DNA from 2 places in the Arthrobacter sp. Dra40 genome. Region 2 is predicted to be linked to the other one. Evidence: riboswitches for the same ligand, from Rfam matches in the RefSeq annotation. Region 2 holds a riboswitch; the other holds the start of a gene.
What was found. A riboswitch is a leader RNA that binds a small molecule or an ion and turns the genes downstream of it on or off. The one in region 2 is predicted to bind S-adenosylmethionine.
Positions count from the first base shown of each region.

Region 1: it holds a riboswitch for S-adenosylmethionine, as region 2 does, so the genes downstream of both, AC5RWT_RS27630 (LLM class flavin-dependent oxidoreductase) here and AC5RWT_RS13345 (flavin reductase family protein) in region 2, are expected to answer to the same signal.

Region 1 covers NZ_JBNHHB010000140.1:2,561-5,738, reverse strand. Annotated here, with positions in the region: gene AC5RWT_RS27630 (LLM class flavin-dependent oxidoreductase) at 1-1,172, opposite strand, end outside; SAM riboswitch class I at 1,261-1,351, opposite strand; gene AC5RWT_RS27625 (hypothetical protein) at 1,416-2,186, opposite strand; gene AC5RWT_RS27620 (acyl-CoA dehydrogenase family protein) at 2,201-3,178, opposite strand, start outside.
Region 2 covers NZ_JBNHHB010000025.1:50,792-53,969, forward strand. Annotated here, with positions in the region: gene AC5RWT_RS13335 (hypothetical protein) at 1-106, shown strand, start outside; gene AC5RWT_RS13340 (prephenate dehydratase) at 209-1,078, shown strand; SAM riboswitch class IV at 1,141-1,255, shown strand; gene AC5RWT_RS13345 (flavin reductase family protein) at 1,297-1,803, shown strand; gene AC5RWT_RS13350 (aldo/keto reductase) at 1,837-2,874, opposite strand; gene AC5RWT_RS13355 (MDR family MFS transporter) at 3,098-3,178, shown strand, end outside.

The sequences.
Region 1 (3,178 bases), on a different contig from region 2:
GCCACCTCCGCGCCGGACCCGACGGTGATCGGGCCGAAGCCGCCGACGCCGACCCATTCGGCCAGCTGACGAATGGTCCACGGTTTGCCGCTGTCGCCGGAAGCCTTCTGGAAGGTCTCCACCGAGGACTGGATGGCATTGGACTTCACGTTTTCGCCGATCACGTCGTCCGGGCCGTAGGTGGAGAGGTCAACGCCCATCCAGCCTGAGATCAGGGCCAGCGCGCCGTTGATGTCCGCGTAGGACTTGTAGTCCTCGAATTTGGCCTGCGCGGTGGCGGTGTCCGGTCCGGTCACCACGGTCTGCATCGCGTAGATGCGTACGTCGTAGCGGTCGCGGCCCGCCGCTTCCACGGCGTCGCGGATTTTCTTGACCGACGCGGCCAGCATCTCCTTGGTCGGGCAGGTCACGAACACCGCCTCGGCGTTCTCGGCGGCGAACTCGGTGCCGCGCTTGGAGGCCCCGGCCTGGAAGATGACCGGGGTGCGCTGCGGGCTCGGCTCGGTGATCGCGATGCCGGGAACCTTGAAGTACTTGCCCTCGTGCCGGATCTCGTGGACCTTGGCCGGGTCGGTGAAGACGCCGGTCTCCACGTCCTTGACCACGGCGTCGTCCTCCCACGAGCCCTCAAGCAGCTTGTAGATGACCTCAAGGTATTCGTCCGCGTGGTTGTAGCGCTCGTCGTGCTCCAGCTGGTCTTCCTGGCCCATGTTGCGCGCCGCCGAGGGCAGGTAACCGGTGACCACGTTCCAGCCGACCCGCCCGTTGGTCAGGTGGTCAAGGGTGGCCAGGCGGCGGGCGAACGGGTACGGGTGCTCGTAGGCGGTGCCGGCGGTGACGCCGAAGCCGAGGTTTTCGGTCACCGCGGCCATCGCCGAGACCAGCATGAACGGATCGTTCACCGGGACCTGCGTGCCGGCGCGCAGCGTCGTCTCGTTGGAGGACCCGAAGACGTCGTAGGTGCCGAGCACGTCGGCAATGAACAGGCCGTCGAACATGCCCTTTTCCAGCACCTTGGCCAGGTGGGTCCAGTAGCCGATGGTGTTGTAGGTGGCGGACTTGTCCTGCGGGTGGCGCCACAGTCCGGGCGACTGGTGGCCCACGCAGTTCATGTCGAAGGCGTTGAAACGGATCTGGCGCCGGGTGTTGGGCTGCGGGTTGTTCACTGTCATGTCAGGCTCCTTTTCTGATGAGAAGAGCCCGCGCCGGCACTCCGTTGGGCATCAGGATGCCTACGGAAGACCAACGAGAGATCGAGCTTCTCCATCGGTCCTGGCGGTAGCACCTTCCTCAAAGGAGGGGGTTGCTGCGGCGTCAACAAGCCAGGTCTCTCGGCCGCTCTGGATGGGTACCCCTCCATTGGACACCCGCAGGCGGCCGGGAGGGAAATGTCCCGCGTCACGCGGGGTAAGAAATTACGACTTCGGAGCGCCCTCCCGCCTCTTCGCCCCCGCTAGTGTTCCGGCCGCGAAGCACAGCAGGATCAGGACGACGACGGCGACTGCCAGCGGGACGCTGTTGCCGACCAGGGTCGGGAGGCTCTGCAGGATCAGCCCCAGGATTCCCAGCAGCCCGATGAGTCCGAGTGCCGGGGCGGCGGTGCGTTTCCAGTCCCGGAGGGGCGCACCGTTCCGGCGGAAGAAGACCAGCACGGCGACGCTGGTCAGCGTCATCAGCACCACCAGGCCCAGGGAGGCGAAGCCCGCGAACCAGGTGTAGAACTGCACGATCGGATCCCAGCCGGCCACCACGGCGGCCAGCACACCGTAGGCGCGGACCACCTCGTCGACAGCTGGTGCCAGCAGGCCGTAGACACCGGCTTCCAGCGCGAGGTAGGAGAGCAGCGCCACGAACGCCGCACCCAGTCCGGTCCGGCGGCCCAGTCCTTTGTCCACGTAGCTGTAGAAGGCACCGGCGCTGGGCACATGCGGCGTCATGGTGGTGAATCCGACGGCGAACAACAACAGGATGCCCATCGCCAGCAGGAAAATGAACGGGAGGCCGGCGCCGTTGCCGCTGGCGATGGCCAGTGGCACGGTCCCGCCAATAACACCCAGCGGCGACGCGGCGGCCAGCACGATGAGCACGATGCTGGCGACGCCGAGCCGGCCGGAAAGCCGAGGTACCGCTTTGGCTGCGGAGACGGGCGCGGGGGCCGCAAGGGTTTGCGGGGTGGAAACAGACATGGTGTGCCTTCTTCTTAGACGGCCGCGGACACAGCGGCGGAGCTGTGGGGCTGGCGGGCGGCATCGGCGTCGGCCTCGCCGATGGTCCAGATGAACGGCGGTTCGGTCGCGTTGACTTCCCAGTCGCCGAGGATCCGCGCCTTGTAAATGAACGGGTTGTGCGTCGCCACGGTGCGCGCGTTGCGCCAGTGCCGGTCCAACGCCTTGTCCTTGCTGGTCGAGGACGCACCCAGCGCGTTGAAGAGGGCGCCCGCGGCGTCCGGTACCAAGGTGCTGAGCACTATCTGCGCCTGGCCCGACGCCAGTTCGACGGCGGCGTTGGCCGCCTTCTCGACGGCGGCGGGGTGCAGCCGCGCCGCGAAGACCCGGTCCAGCCTGCCGGCCACGCTCAGGGTCGTCGCCTTCGCTGCGAAGGCCTTGGCGCTGATCTCGCCGACCACTTGCAGGATCTGGGCGTCGTGCCGGACCAGCGGAGTGTTGCCGTGGCCGAACACCCGCTTGCGCTCCCGAACGTTGCCGGCGGCATCCTTGGTAACAGCCTGGGCGATGCCGGTCAGGGTAACCAGCAGGATGTGTTGGTACAGCGCCGTCTGGTAGGGGAAACGATCGGTGAAGGCGGAGACGTTGGCCGGGTCCACGGCGGCGTCGGTAAACACCGTGGTGCCGCTTCCGGTCAGCTGCTGGCCGAAACCGTCCCAGTCATCGAACGTTTCCACGCCCGGCGTCTTGGTGGAGAGGATCACCGAGACGTCGGTGCCGTCCGAGCGTTTGGCGGTGACATCAATCCAGTCGGCGAAGATGGTGCCGGTCGTGTAGAACTTGCGGCCGTTCAGCAGCAGCTTGCCGCCGGCTTCGGACAACACGGTGGCAGTTCCCCCGGCGCCGGGTTCGGTCCAGGCGTTGCCGGCCAGTTCCCCGGAGGCGAAGCGCTGCAGCCAGCTGCTGCGGTCCCCGGTACGTCCGTGGTGGTACAGGTTTTCCTCCACCAGCGC
Region 2 (3,178 bases):
CGGCGAGTGCGGCATCCTCGTTACCCGCACCGGCCCCGGGCAGTTCACCGTGGAACTGAGCGAGGACGTGCCCTACGGCATCACGCAGGAATCCCAGCTGGCCTAAAAGTCCGGCAGCCGGCTCCCTGCACCGGCTGCCGCGCTTTTGTGACGCCAGGCCAAGCCCCGGAATGAAGCGCCGGGCGGCCCCGGTGGGATAATTTCGCCCATGGCTCCAGCTATTGCGTACCAAGGTGAACCCGGTTCGAACTCCCACATGGCGTGCCTTGAGGTGCGCCCCGGCTGGGAGGCCGTGCCGTGCGCCAGCTTTGAGGACGCCTTCGCCGCCGTCACAAGCGGCACGGCCGAACTGGCCATGATTCCCATCGATAATTCAATCGCCGGCCGGGTAGCGGACATCCACGCGCTGTTGCCCAAGTCCACCCTGCAGATCGTGGAGGAGTTTTTCCTGCCGATCCGCTTCAGCCTCCTGGGCGTACCCGGAGCGACTGTGGAGCAGGCCCGCGAGGTGCATAGCCACATTCACGCGCTGGGCCAGTGCCGTAACCTCATCCGTCGGCTTGGCTTGACGCCGGTGATCGCCGGCGACACCGCCGGTTCGGCGCGCGAGGTGGCGGAGTGGAACGACCCGACCAAGGTCTCCCTGGCGCCGCCGATGGCTGCCGAGCTCTATGGCCTGGAGGTCTTCGCGGAAGAAGTCGAGGACGATCCCACGAACACCACCCGGTTTGTGGTGCTGGCCGACCGCCGGCCCGTACCGACCCGGGAGGAGCTGCCCGGTCCGGCCGTGACCAGCTTTGTTTTCCGGGTGCGGAACGTGCCGTCGGCCCTGTACAAAGCTCTCGGTGGGTTCGCCACCAACGGGATCAACATGACCCGGCTGGAGAGCTACATGGTGGGCGGCGAGTTCGCTGCCACCGTGTTCATGGTGGATGTGGAAGGCCACCCCGAAGATCAGGCAATGGTCCACGCCTTCGAGGAACTGGACTTCTTCACCACGGAAATCCGACTGCTGGGCGTCTACCCGGCGCACCCGTTCCGCCGGCGTACGGTCCGTGCCGGCGTCGACGGATCATGACATCTTGACGAACTGTTACCGGGGTTTGACGCGGCCCCCGTCCGGCTCTTAGCGTGGAAGCGAATCAAGAGCGCCAACTGCACAGCCCTGGCTGGTTGGCCGGCAACCCTCTACCGTAGCGGGGTGCTCCAGGTGATGATTCGGCCCGCCGGGTTTGTCGGCGAGCAAGTACGCGTACTCCCCGCAGCAGCGGATGCGCCCTAGCTTCAAGGACGGCCATGTCGCTCCATTATGACCTGACACCCAATACCCTCCGCTCCGCCTTCGGCCGCTTCCCGTCGGGCATCGCCGCACTGTGCGCGATCGTCGACGGCGCGCCCCAAGGCATCGTCGCTTCTTCCTTCACGGTCGGGGTTTCGCTCGAGCCGCCGCTGGTCATGTTTGCCGTGCAGAATACGTCCCGCACCTGGCCTTTGCTCCGCGGGGCAGAACGAATCGGCGTCTCGGTGCTGGGCACGGAGCACGACGGCGTCTGCCGCCAGATCGCCTCGAAGAACGGCGACCGTTTCGCCGGCCTCAGCCTGCACAGCACCGACCCGGGAGCCCTCTTTCTGAACGACGCGGCGCTGTGGCTGGACTGCTCAGTGCACCAAGAAGTTCCGGCCGGTGATCACCACGTCGTGCTGCTGGAGGTGCACGGCTTGTCCACCCATGACGGTACTCATGAGCCGCTGGTTTTCCACGACTCCGTCTTCCGGCGGCTGAAGCAGCCCGTCCTCGTCTAGAGACCAGGTCTGGGCGCGGGAGAAGCGGAAGGCTCAGGGCAGGGGACGCCCGCGTGCCGCCACCCACAGGGCGTACCATTCCTGGCGCGTCATCGCCTCCCCGACTGCCTCTGCCTCGGCGCAGGCCCTGATCCGGTCAGGGCTGCTGGTACCCACGACAGGGCGGATGCCCGCCGGATGGCGCAGCAGCCAGCCCAGCACCACGGCTTCCAAAGTGCAGCCCTTGTCCTTGGCAAGTTCGGCGACCAGGGCTGCGGCTGAAGCGTCCGCCGCGGCGGTAGTACCGGTGCCGGCAGCCCCATCCTCCCCGGCGGTATCCTGCGGGCTCCCGGCCGCGGAGCTCCCTTGACCGCGCACCGTCTCGGTCAGGCCGGCACGCCCGCTGTAGCGGCCCTGGGCCAGGGACCCCCAGGCCTGAAGCTGCACTCCGTTGGCTGCGCAGTATTCCAGTGTGCCGTGCGGGAAGCTGATGCCCGTTCCGTCCGGATGGTTCACCAGCACGCCGGACTCCAGCCAGTCCCGCCGGTACAAACTCATCTCCAGTTGGTTCACGGCCAGCGGCTCGTCCAGCGCCGACTGCAGCCAGCGCATTTGTTCGCCTGACATATTGGAGACACCAAGACGGCCAACCTTTCCGGCCATCCGGAGTTCGTTGAAGGCCCTGGCTATCTCTTCGACCGGGGCCAGCGGGTCCGGGCGGTGAATCAGCAGTGTGTCCAGGTGGTCGACATGCAGCCGGCGCAGGGTCTCCTCGGTGCGGGCCAGGATCGCGCGGCGGGACGAGTCGTAATGTCCTGCCATACCGGGAGAGGGCAACACGATGCCGCATTTGCTCTGCAGGTAGACTAACTCCCGCAGCTCCGGACGTTCGGTTAGTACCCGCCCGAAGGCAGCCTCGGCCTTGCCGCGGGCGTAAATATCGGCGTGGTCAAAAGTTTTGATTCCGGTTTCCAGGGCCGCGTCCACGGCGGCATGCGCTGCGGCAACGTCAGCCGCTTCCAGCGGTCCGCTCCCCCAGCCACCGCCCAAACCCATGCAGCCGAAAATGAGGCGCGATCCGGCGTCGTCCATTGATGTGTCCCCTCTCTGGGCAGGGTCCCAGCGTACGACGTTCAGCCGGCACCGGTCTCTGCCCGAAGCCCTTGTGCTGCCTTGCCGACGGCAGTACGGTACTGACGCGGAGCGGGTAGCGTCCCCAGGCAACCTCGTCCCGGCCGCCTGCGCCACCCGCCGTGGAAGTTACGCCATGGCCTTTCCCCCCAGCCCCGACCAAGATCCGCGTCCAGTCCCGGGTTTGGACGTTGCCCCTGGTCCCCCGGCTCGAAGCCAGGAACCGCAGGGAACAGCTCCTACCCGGATCATCGTGGTGTTCCTG